Regions from separate parts of the Streptomyces sp. NPDC015171 genome, predicted to be linked through region 3. Evidence: riboswitches for the same ligand, from Rfam matches in the RefSeq annotation. Region 3 holds a riboswitch; each other region holds the start of a gene.

Region 1 (3,269 bases), on a different contig from region 3:
TCGCCGCGATCCGCAGCCGCGAGGCGGTGGACCGCCTCGTCTCCGTGTCGGGTGCGAGCGCCTTCGCCCTGGCCAACCCCCTCCAGCGGATCTGGCGCGACCTGGGCACCGCGTCCCGCCACGGCGTCGTCAACCCCGACCTCGGCCGGGAGATCTACGGCCGCAGCCTGCTGGGCATCACCGAGCAGCCCACCTTCCTCGTCTGAGCCGACGGACGCGAACGGGGCGGAGACGGCGGACGGGTCACCCCGAGGCGAGCGCCGGGCACATGACGTCCCGTCAGTGATCGCTGCGGTCACCCCCCGATCCTGTCGCGAGCCTTGACAGGGGCGGCGGCACGGATCAGCCGTTGGCAACGTTGTCAGACAACGTTTCCAGCAGTCCTTCGACCGCGTCGACCTCGTGTGGGAACAGGCCTACGCGGCACGGTTCGTGGTGCAGGTCTCCTCCGACGACTCCACCTGGACCGATGCGAAGACCGTCGACAACACCGCCGTACCCCTGCCTTGCGACAACGGCGACGCCAGTCTCCATGTCGCGGAGTTCACCGCACGGACCAGCCGGTACCTGCGGATCAGCTGCGGCCTGCGCAACACGAGCTGGGGCAACTCGCTGTGGTCCCTGTCCGTGATCGACAGCCGGAACCCGGGCACGGACCTCGCACGGCACCGCACGGCCACCGCCTCGACCGAGGACCACGACCACCCGGCCGCCCACGCCACCGACGGCGGCCCCGGCACCCGCTGGTCCCCGCAGTACGAGGACCACCTGTCCCACCCGGCCTGGCACAGCACGGTCTGGCAGACGTGCGACTACGACTTCGACGTCAACGGCACCTACTACGGCGCCCGCAGCGCCTGCGAGCCCCTGCATGTCCAGGCGGACCCGCTGAAGTGGCAGGTCCTCGCGGTCAACCACACCGCCACCGCGATGAAGGGCGTCACGGTCACGGCCCGCGCCCACGACCTCGCGGGCCGCCCCCTGGGCACCCCGAGGTCCGCGAGGCTCGACATCGCCCCGTCCTCCACCGCACCGGCGTTCACCGCCGGACGGCCGGACGACGTGCCCGCCCTGCACCTGCTGCGGCGCACCCTCGAAGACAGCGGGGGCCGGGTGCTGTCCCGCAACACCTACTGGCGTCACCGCACTCCGGAGGACATGAGAGCGCTCAACACGGTGCGGCAGGTCAAGCTGTCGGTCTCGGTCACGAGCCTCTCCCGCACGGGCCCCCGTCACCAGCTGACCGCCACCGTCCGCAACCGCGGCCCCGCCGTCGCCGCCATGGTCCGTCTCTCGCTGCTGGACGGCCGGGGCGAGGGCCGCGTCCTGCCGACCCTGTACAGCGACAACTACCTGTGGCTCCTCCTCGGCGAGTCGCGCACGGTCACTCTGTCCTGGCCCGCCGAGGCCCTGCGCTCGGGCCGCCCGGCCCTGCGGGCGCAGGCCTACAACAGCGCACCGGCGAGGGCGCGTTCCTGACTTCGTCCCCCCCATCCGCCGTCCTCGGCGAGTCGCCGGATGCCCACCCTCGCGGCGGGCCGGGTCGAGGTCGAACCTCGTCTCCGAGAGTGAAGGCCCGTCCGCCGGTCCCGGGGCCCGTCCCCTCTGTCCCGGGCCCCGTCCCGCCGGTCCGAAGCTGCCGAGCGCGGTGCGCACCGCCGGGACGCGGGGTGGAGCCGGCCCGGCTCTCGGAGGGGCCGCCGCGCTCGCCGTGTCGGGATCGCGGTCACCCGGTCCGCGCGGCCCCCCTCACCCCGGCCGGAACCGGCCACCGATCCGGGCTATTCTGGCCGGCGTACCTGGACACGGGGTGCCCCCGCACGGGGGCTGAGATCACACCCGTTGAACCTGAACCAGTTAGGACTGGCGGAGGGATGTCGTATGTCGTTGCCGTACGCCCATGAAGAGACGGCCGTCGCCGAGGTGCGACGCGTCTTCGACGGCCGGATGCCGGCGGCCCCCGGCGATCTGCGGGTGGAGACGCGCGGGATCACACCGGTGCCCGAGGACGCCCGCTACGGCGGTCCCCGGCGCCTCTTCACCGTGTGGTTCGCCCCGAACCTGACGATGACCGGCGTGTTCAGCGGCACCGTCGGGGCGGCCCTCGGTCTGGACTTCGCCACCGCCTTGCTGGCCGTGGTGCTCGGCACCGTGGTCGGTGCGGTGCCCACGGCTTATCTGGGGACCTGGGGAAGCCAGACCGGAGCGGGCCAGCTGCCGCTGGCGAGGCTGGCCTTCGGCCGGGCCGTGGCCCTGCCGGGCGCTCTGCAGTGGCTGTCGTCCATCGCCTGGGACGCGCTGATCGGCCTGTTCGGCGGGGACGCGCTGGCCCAGCTGTGCGGCTGGCCCTTCTGGCTGGGTGTCCTGGTGATGCTGGCGGCCCAGGGGGTGCTGGGCGTGATCGGGTACGAGGCGATCCACCGGTTGCAGACGGTGATGACCTTCGCGCTCGCCGTCGCGTTCGTCGCGTTGGCGGTGAAGCTCGCGCACGGCACCCAGCCCACGACGGCCACGACCGTGCACGGCGCCGATCGGGCCGGCGCGTTCGTGCTGACCTGCGCCATCGCTCTGAGTCTCGCTCTCTCGTGGGCCCCCTACGCGAGCGACTTCAGCCGCTACCTGCCACGAACGGCATCCCGGACGCGCATGTTCTGGTGCACCCTGCTCGGTGTCGGCGTGTCCTTCGTCGCGGTACAGGCGCTCGGCCTGTGGGGGGCCGCGCAGTTCACCGACCAGAGCGCCCGTGGTGTGGACCGGCTGCTCGGCGGCGGTGCGCTCGGCGCGTTCGGGCTCCTCGCGGTCGCTCTCGCGGCGCTGTGCAGCAACGCCATGAACGACTACAGCGGGTCGCTGGCGCTGCAGACCGTCGGCGTGCGGGTGCCGCGGCCGGTCGCCGCCGCGCTCGCCGCGCTGCTCGGGTTTCCGCTGGTGCTGTGGATGCACGCCGCCGACACGACGGCCCGCTTCCAGAACGTGCTGCTGTTCGTCGGCTACTGGATCCCCGCGTTCGTCGCGATCGTGATCGTCGACTGGGCGGCCCGGAAGAGGGCGCGCGGCGGCCGGCCGATCGACCTGCGGGCGGAGGAGGCGGAGCCGCAGCCGTGGTGGCCGGCTCTCACCGCCTTCGTCGTCGGGTTCGCCGCCGCGGCGCCGTTCATGAGCACCAGCCTGTACGTGGGTCCGGTCGCCCGGGCCCTGCACGGCGCCGACCTCGCCTACCCCGTGGCGTTCCTCGCGACCCTGCTCGTCTACACGCCGTTGCGGATGCC
Region 2 (3,269 bases), on a different contig from region 3:
ACCGGCCGGCGCGGCGCGTCCACCGCACGTGGTTCAGTCGGCGATCGGCAGATACACCCGGTTGCCGGCCTCCGCGAACTCCTTCGACTTCTGGGCCATGCCCTCCTCGACCTCGGCCCGGCTGCCGCCGTGCTCCCTCCGGATGTCCTGCGAGATCTTCATGCTGCAGAACTTCGGACCGCACATGGAGCAGAAGTGGGCCGTCTTGGCGGGCTCCGCCGGCAGGGTCTCGTCGTGGAACTCCCGTGCCGTCACCGGGTCCAGGGCGAGGTTGAACTGGTCCTCCCACCGGAACTCGAAGCGGGCGTCGGACAGCGCGTCGTCCCACTCCTGCGCACCCGGGTGCCCCTTGGCGAGGTCCGCCGCGTGCGCGGCGATCTTGTAGGTGATCACGCCGGTCTTGACGTCGTCCCGGTTGGGCAGGCCCAGGTGCTCCTTGGGCGTGACGTAGCAGAGCATCGCCGTGCCCCACCAGGCGATCATCGCGGCGCCGATACCGGAGGTGATGTGGTCGTAGGCCGGCGCGATGTCCGTGGTCAGCGGGCCGAGCGTATAGAACGGGGCTTCATCGCAGATCTCCTGCTGAAGGTCGATGTTCTCCTTGATCTTGTGCATCGGGACATGGCCCGGGCCCTCGATCATGGTCTGTACGTTGAAACGCTTGGCGATCGTGTTGAGTTCCCCGAGCGTGCGCAGCTCCGCGAACTGCGCCTCGTCGTTGGCGTCCGCGATCGACCCCGGCCTGAGACCGTCGCCCAGCGAGTACGTGACGTCGTAGGCGGCGAGGATCTCGCACAGCTCTTCGAAGTTCTCGTACAGGAACGATTCCTTGTGGTGCGCCAGGCACCATGCGGCCATGATCGAGCCGCCGCGCGAGACGATGCCGGTCTTGCGGTTGGCGGTGAGCGGGACGTACGGCAGCCGGACGCCCGCGTGGACGGTCATGTAGTCCACGCCCTGCTCGGCCTGCTCGATGACGGTGTCCTTGTAGATCTCCCAGGTCAGTTCCTCGGCCTTGCCGTCGACCTTCTCCAGCGCCTGGTAGAGCGGCACCGTACCGATGGGGACGGGGGAGTTGCGCAGCACCCACTCGCGGGTGGTGTGGATGTTGCGGCCGGTGGACAGGTCCATGACCGTGTCGGCGCCCCAGCGGGTCGCCCAGGTCATCTTCTCGACCTCTTCCTCGATGGAGGACGTCACCGCGGAGTTGCCGATGTTGGCGTTCACCTTCACCAGGAACCGCTTGCCGATGATCATCGGTTCGATCTCCGGGTGGTTCACATTGGCCGGCAGCACGGCCCGGCCCGCCGCGATCTCCTCCCGCACCACCTCGGCCGGAACGTTCTCCCGGACGGCCACGAACTCCATCTCGGGCGTGATCTCGCCCCGGCGGGCGTACGCGAGCTGGGTCACCGCCTGCCCGCCCCGGCCCCGCCGCGGCTGACGCGGGCGGCCGGGGAAGACCGCGTCCAGGTTCCGCAGGCCGCCGCGCGGCGAGGTGTGCTTGATCCCGTCGTCCTCGGGGCGGACCGGACGGCCCGCGTACTCCTCCGTGTCGCCGCGGGCGACGATCCAGTTCTCCCGCAGCGGCAGCAGGCCCCTGCGGACGTCCGTCTCGACGAGAGGGTCGGTGTACGGGCCCGAGGTGTCGTACAGCGTGACCGACTGCCCGTTGGTGAGATGCACCTGACGGACCGGCACCCGCAGGTCGGGGCGCGAGCCCTCGACATACGCCTTGTGCCAGCCGATGGACTTCCCGGCCTCCTGGGACTTCTCGTCCTGGACGGAGGCAGGCGTGCGTGCGTCCTTGTTGGTCATGAGACCTACTCCCTACGCCGGCATTACCCGGTAACAGGTTCAGCGGTCGACGCAGCGGCTTCCGTCTGGCGAGGTTTCCTGTGGAACATCGTTCGTTCCACGTGAAACATCGCGTCTACGGAGGTCAGCGCCCTCTCAGCCCGGTGCTCCGAGCTCCCGCGTGTGCAAAGGTGCCTCCACGCTAGCGTCATGTGTGGCGCGGTGAACAGTGGGCCCCCGCCGTTCTTGCGATGATCTGGCGGTGACCAGGATGGAGCAGTATCCCCAGCAGCCACCCGAGCCACTCCGCCGAGACGGCTCGGGACAGGGCGGCGCACACGGCCACGGAGCCCCGGCGGGCGGCCGTGACACCGGTCCTGGGCACGGGCACGGCCACAGTCACAGTCACAGCCACGGTCCCGCGGCTCCTGTCTCCAAGCACCTGCGCAAGGTCATCGCCGCGGTACTGGTCCCCTTCACCGCCGCGGTCCTGGTCGGCCTCGTGGTGCTCTGGCCCGGGGAGGCCCCGTCCCACAAGCGCACCGGCGTCGGCTTCGACCGGCAGACCCAGCAGGCAACGGTCACCCAAGTCGTCGAGGTCAGCTGCAAGTCGGTCAACGCCTCCGGCGGCACCCCGACCGGCGACACCTCCACCGCCGAGGGCACCTCGGCCCAGCAACAGGCCGACGGAGACTGCAAGAAGGCGACCGTCCGGGTCGACACCGGCAAGGACAAGGGCCGTACGTTCACGGAGATCGTGCAGCCGGACCAGTCGCGCCAGCTGCACCAGGGCGAGAAGGTCGTGGTCGCCTACGAACCCTCGGCCCCGAAGGAACTGCAGTACGCGGTGACCGATGTGAACCGGAAGTTCCCCATGGCTCTGCTCGCGGGGATCTTCGCGGTGGCCGTCGTCGTGGTGGGGCGGCTGCGCGGTGTCATGGCGCTGGTCGCGCTGGCCGTGAGCTTCCTGGTGCTGACGCTGTTCATCCTGCCCGCGATCCTCCAGGGATCGAACCCGCTGCTGGTGGCCGTGGTCGGGGCGAGCGCCATCATGCTGATCGCCCTGTACATGTGCCACGGCCTGTCGGCCCGGACCTCGGTGGCGGTGCTCGGCACGCTGATCTCCCTCGTGCTGATCGGGGTACTCGGCTCGCTGTTCATCGGCTGGGCCGCGCTGACCGGCAACACGGACGACAGCACCGGTCTGATCCATGGGCTGTATCCGTCGATCGACATGAGCGGTCTGCTGCTGGCCGGCGTCATCATCGGTTCGCTCGGTGTCCTGGACGATGTGACGGTCACCCAGACGTCGGCCGTGTGGGAGCTGCACGAGGCCAACCCGTCGATGGGCTGGCGCGGGCTGTACCGGGCGGGCATCCGCATCGGCCGCGACCACATCGCGTCCGTGGTCAACACCCTGGTGCTGGCGTACGCCGGTGCCGCGCTGCCGTTGCTGCTGCTGTTCTCGATCG
Region 3 (3,269 bases):
ACGACGGCCCGCAGCACCTGCTTGCCCGGGAAGTCGAGGCGGGCGAAGACATAGGCGGCGGGCAGCGCGAGCAGCAGGGTGAGCGCGGTGGAGGCGAGCGCCTGCCAGGTGGTGAACCACAGCACGTGCCGGATGTCCGGCTGCGCGAGGACGTCCGCGATCCGCCCGAACCGCCAGACGCCGTCGGCCTTCAGTCCGCGGACGACGATCGCGGCCACCGGCCAGGCGAAGAACAGCGCGAAGAACGCGACCGGCAGGGCCATCAGCCCGAGCCGGGCCGCGTTCCCGCGCCGGTCCCGCTCACGGCCCGTCACTTCAGTACGAGCGACGTCCACGTCTTGACCCACTGGTCGCGGTTGGCGGCGATCTTGCCGGGCGCCATGGTCTCGGGGTGCTCGGCGGCCGGCCCGTACGCGGTGAACTCGGCGGGCACCTTCGCGCCCCCCACCACCGGGTAGACGTACATGTTCAGCGGCATGTCCTCCTGGAACTCCTTGGAGACCAGGAAGTCGACGAACGCCTTGGCGCCCTCGGGGTTGCCGGCGTTGCTCAGCACCCCGGCGAACTCGGTCTGCCGGAAGCAGGTGCCGCTCACCACACCCGTCGGGGCGGTGCTCGGCCGCTTCTTGGCGTAGATCACCTCAGCGGGCGGCGAGGAGGCGTACGACACCACGAGCGGCCGGTCGCCGCCCGCCTTCCTGCCCCCGGAGGAGCCGGAGAACTCCTGGGAGTAGGCCTGCTCCCAGCCGTCGACGACCTTGACGCCGTTGGCCTTGAGCTTCTTCCAGTACTCCGGCCAGCCCTTGTCGCCGTAGCTCGCGGCGCTGCCGAGCAGTAAGCCGAGCCCCGGCGAGGAGGTGGCCGCGTTCTCGGTGACGAGGAGGTTCTTGTACGCGGGATCGGCCAGGTCGGCGAAGGACCGCGGCGGGGCCAGCTTGTGCTCGCTGAAGTAGGCCTTGTCGTAGTTGACGCAGATGTCGCCGTAGTCGACGGGCGTGACCCGGTGCTCGGCCTTGTCGAGCTGGTAGGCGGCGCCGACCGTGTCGAGGCCCTTGGCCGTGTACGGCTGGAAGAGGCCGTTGTCGAGGGCCCGGGACAGCAGGGTGTTGTCGACGCCGAAGAAGACGTCGCCCTGCGGGTGGTCCTTGGTCAGGATCGCCTTGTTGACGGCCTGCCCGGCGTCGCCGTCCTCGAGGACCCTGACCCGGTACCCGGAGCGCTTCTCGAAGTCCTTGAGCACGTTCTTCGAGACGGCCCACGAGTTGTGGCTGACCAGCGTCACGGTCTTGGAGTCGGACGACGCCGTGCCGCCCGAGCCGCACCCGGTCAGGGCGGGCAGCGCGATCAGGCCGAGCCCGACCGCCGCGGCCGTGAGGGTCTTGTTGTGCACTGGATGTCCTCCTGGGGGTTGGCCAGGAAGAGACGCGGCCCTGCCCGGCTCCGCGGGGCGGAGCCGGGCAGGGCGCAACAGCTTGAGTGATGACCGAACTTCCTACCCAGAATGACCTGGGCGAGGTTCAGAGGGTCTGCGGCCCGGTTGCCGCACTCTCAGCGCTGTGGCGCTCCCCTGTCGGAATATGAAGTTGTGTGGACCCGGCCAGGTTACCGCTCGGTGGCCGCGAGCTGACCGCAGGCTCCGTCGATCTCCTGCCCACGGGTGTCCCGTACGGTGACGGGCACCCCGTGCGCGGCGATGGCCTCGACGAACGCCTTCTCGTCCTCGGGCCGCGACGCGGTCCACTTCGAACCCGGCGTCGGGTTCAGCGGGATCAGGTTGACGTGCACGGGCCTGCCCTTGAGCAGCCGGCCGAGCCGGTCGCCGCGCCAGGCCTGGTCGTTGATGTCCCGGATCAGGGCGTACTCGATGGACAGCCGGCGCCCGCTCTTCTCCGCGTACTCGAACCCGGCGTCCAGCACCTCACGCACCTTCCAGCGCGTGTTGACGGGGACGAGGGTGTCGCGCAGCTCGTCGTCGGGGGCGTGCAGGGAGATCGCGAGCCGGCACTTGAAGCCCTCGTCGGCGAACCGGTGGATGGCCGGCACCAGCCCGACGGTCGACACGGTGATCCCGCGCTGCGAGAGCCCGAGGCCGTCGGGGGCCGGGTCGGTGAGCGCGCGGATGGCACCGACGACCCGCTTGTAGTTGGCGAGCGGCTCGCCCATGCCCATGAACACGATGTTGGACAGCCGCGCCGGGCCGCCGGGCACCTCCCCGTCCCGGAGCGCCCGCATCCCGTCCACGATCTGGTGGACGATCTCGGCGGTGGACAGGTTGCGGTCCAGGCCCGCCTGGCCGGTGGCGCAGAACGGGCAGTTCATGCCGCATCCGGCCTGCGAGCTGATGCACATGGTGACCCGGTCCGGGTACCGCATCAGCACCGACTCGACCAGCGTCCCGTCGAACAGCCGCCACAGCGTCTTGCGCGTGGTGCCCTGGTCGGTGGACAGATGCCGGACGACGGTCATCAGCTCGGGGAACAGCGCTTCCCGGAGCTTGGCGCGCGAACCGGCGGGGATGTCGGTCCACTGCTCCGGGTCGTGCGTGTACCGCGCGAAGTAGTGCTGCGCGAGCTGCTTGGCACGGAACGGCTTCTCACCGGTCTCGGCCACAGCGTCCTTGCGCTCGGCGGGCGTGAGATCGGCGAGATGCCGCGGCGGCTTCTTGGCTCCGCGCGGGGCGACGAATGTGAGTTCTCCGGGCTTAGGCATGGCGCTACCAGTGTCGCAGATCCACTTGGGTGACCCGGGGCCGTCGGCCGCTGGGGTGACCGGCGACACCCGGAGGCCGCCCTGGCCCGTCCGAGCCCGCTCGGCCCGGCTGGCACGGGGATGCGCCGCGTAGCAGCCTGGAGACAGGGAACATCCGCCGCATGACAGCCCGAGGAGATGGCCGTGACTTCTGCTGGCTACGACACCACGTCGGACACCGCGTTCTTCGCCGAGATCACGGACGTGTTCAGGAAGCACCCTGAGGCGGCCGGGAAATACGCCCTCGCGAGTCTCGCCGTGGAGCGCGAGCTGGACGTCGACTACGCCCGGCAGTACGGAGTCTCCCGGATCGAGGGCGGCCGGGTCATCACCGAGTTCCATGACCGGGACAGCGATCGGCCGGTGATCCGGGCCCGGCTCTGCGTCAAGTACGAGCTGCGGGGACAAGAGCTGAAGTGCGTGCACTGGATGGAAGCCGAGGAGTGACCGCCACCGCCGGCGGCGACCGCGTGGACGTCCGCCAGCGGCACGGGGCGTTTGCCAGGGGCCCCTGGCGGCAG

Evidence for each region. Region 3 has a riboswitch for thiamine pyrophosphate ahead of ACF073_RS25140 (thiamine ABC transporter substrate binding subunit). Riboswitches for the same ligand answer to the same signal wherever they lie in the genome.
Region 1: linked by a shared signal. The riboswitch ahead of ACF073_RS22855 (purine-cytosine permease family protein) and the one ahead of ACF073_RS25140 (thiamine ABC transporter substrate binding subunit) in region 3 are both predicted to bind thiamine pyrophosphate.
Region 2: linked by a shared signal. The riboswitch ahead of thiC (phosphomethylpyrimidine synthase ThiC) and the one ahead of ACF073_RS25140 (thiamine ABC transporter substrate binding subunit) in region 3 are both predicted to bind thiamine pyrophosphate.

The regions. Positions count from the first base shown of each region.
Region 1 is NZ_JBIBUO010000008.1:199,927-203,195, forward strand. It holds gene ACF073_RS22845 (acyl-CoA dehydrogenase family protein) at 1-206, shown strand, start outside; partial or broken gene ACF073_RS22850 (hypothetical protein) at 379-1,479, shown strand; TPP riboswitch at 1,797-1,892, shown strand; gene ACF073_RS22855 (purine-cytosine permease family protein) at 1,882-3,269, shown strand, end outside.
Region 2 is NZ_JBIBUO010000010.1:201,343-204,611, forward strand. It holds gene thiC (phosphomethylpyrimidine synthase ThiC) at 34-1,818, opposite strand; TPP riboswitch at 1,811-1,988, opposite strand; gene ACF073_RS26550 (YibE/F family protein) at 2,069-3,269, shown strand, end outside.
Region 3 is NZ_JBIBUO010000009.1:240,461-243,729, reverse strand. It holds gene ACF073_RS25145 (ABC transporter permease) at 1-263, opposite strand, end outside; gene ACF073_RS25140 (thiamine ABC transporter substrate binding subunit) at 311-1,390, opposite strand; TPP riboswitch at 1,472-1,579, opposite strand; gene rlmN (23S rRNA (adenine(2503)-C(2))-methyltransferase RlmN) at 1,603-2,709, opposite strand; gene ACF073_RS25130 (hypothetical protein) at 2,887-3,195, shown strand.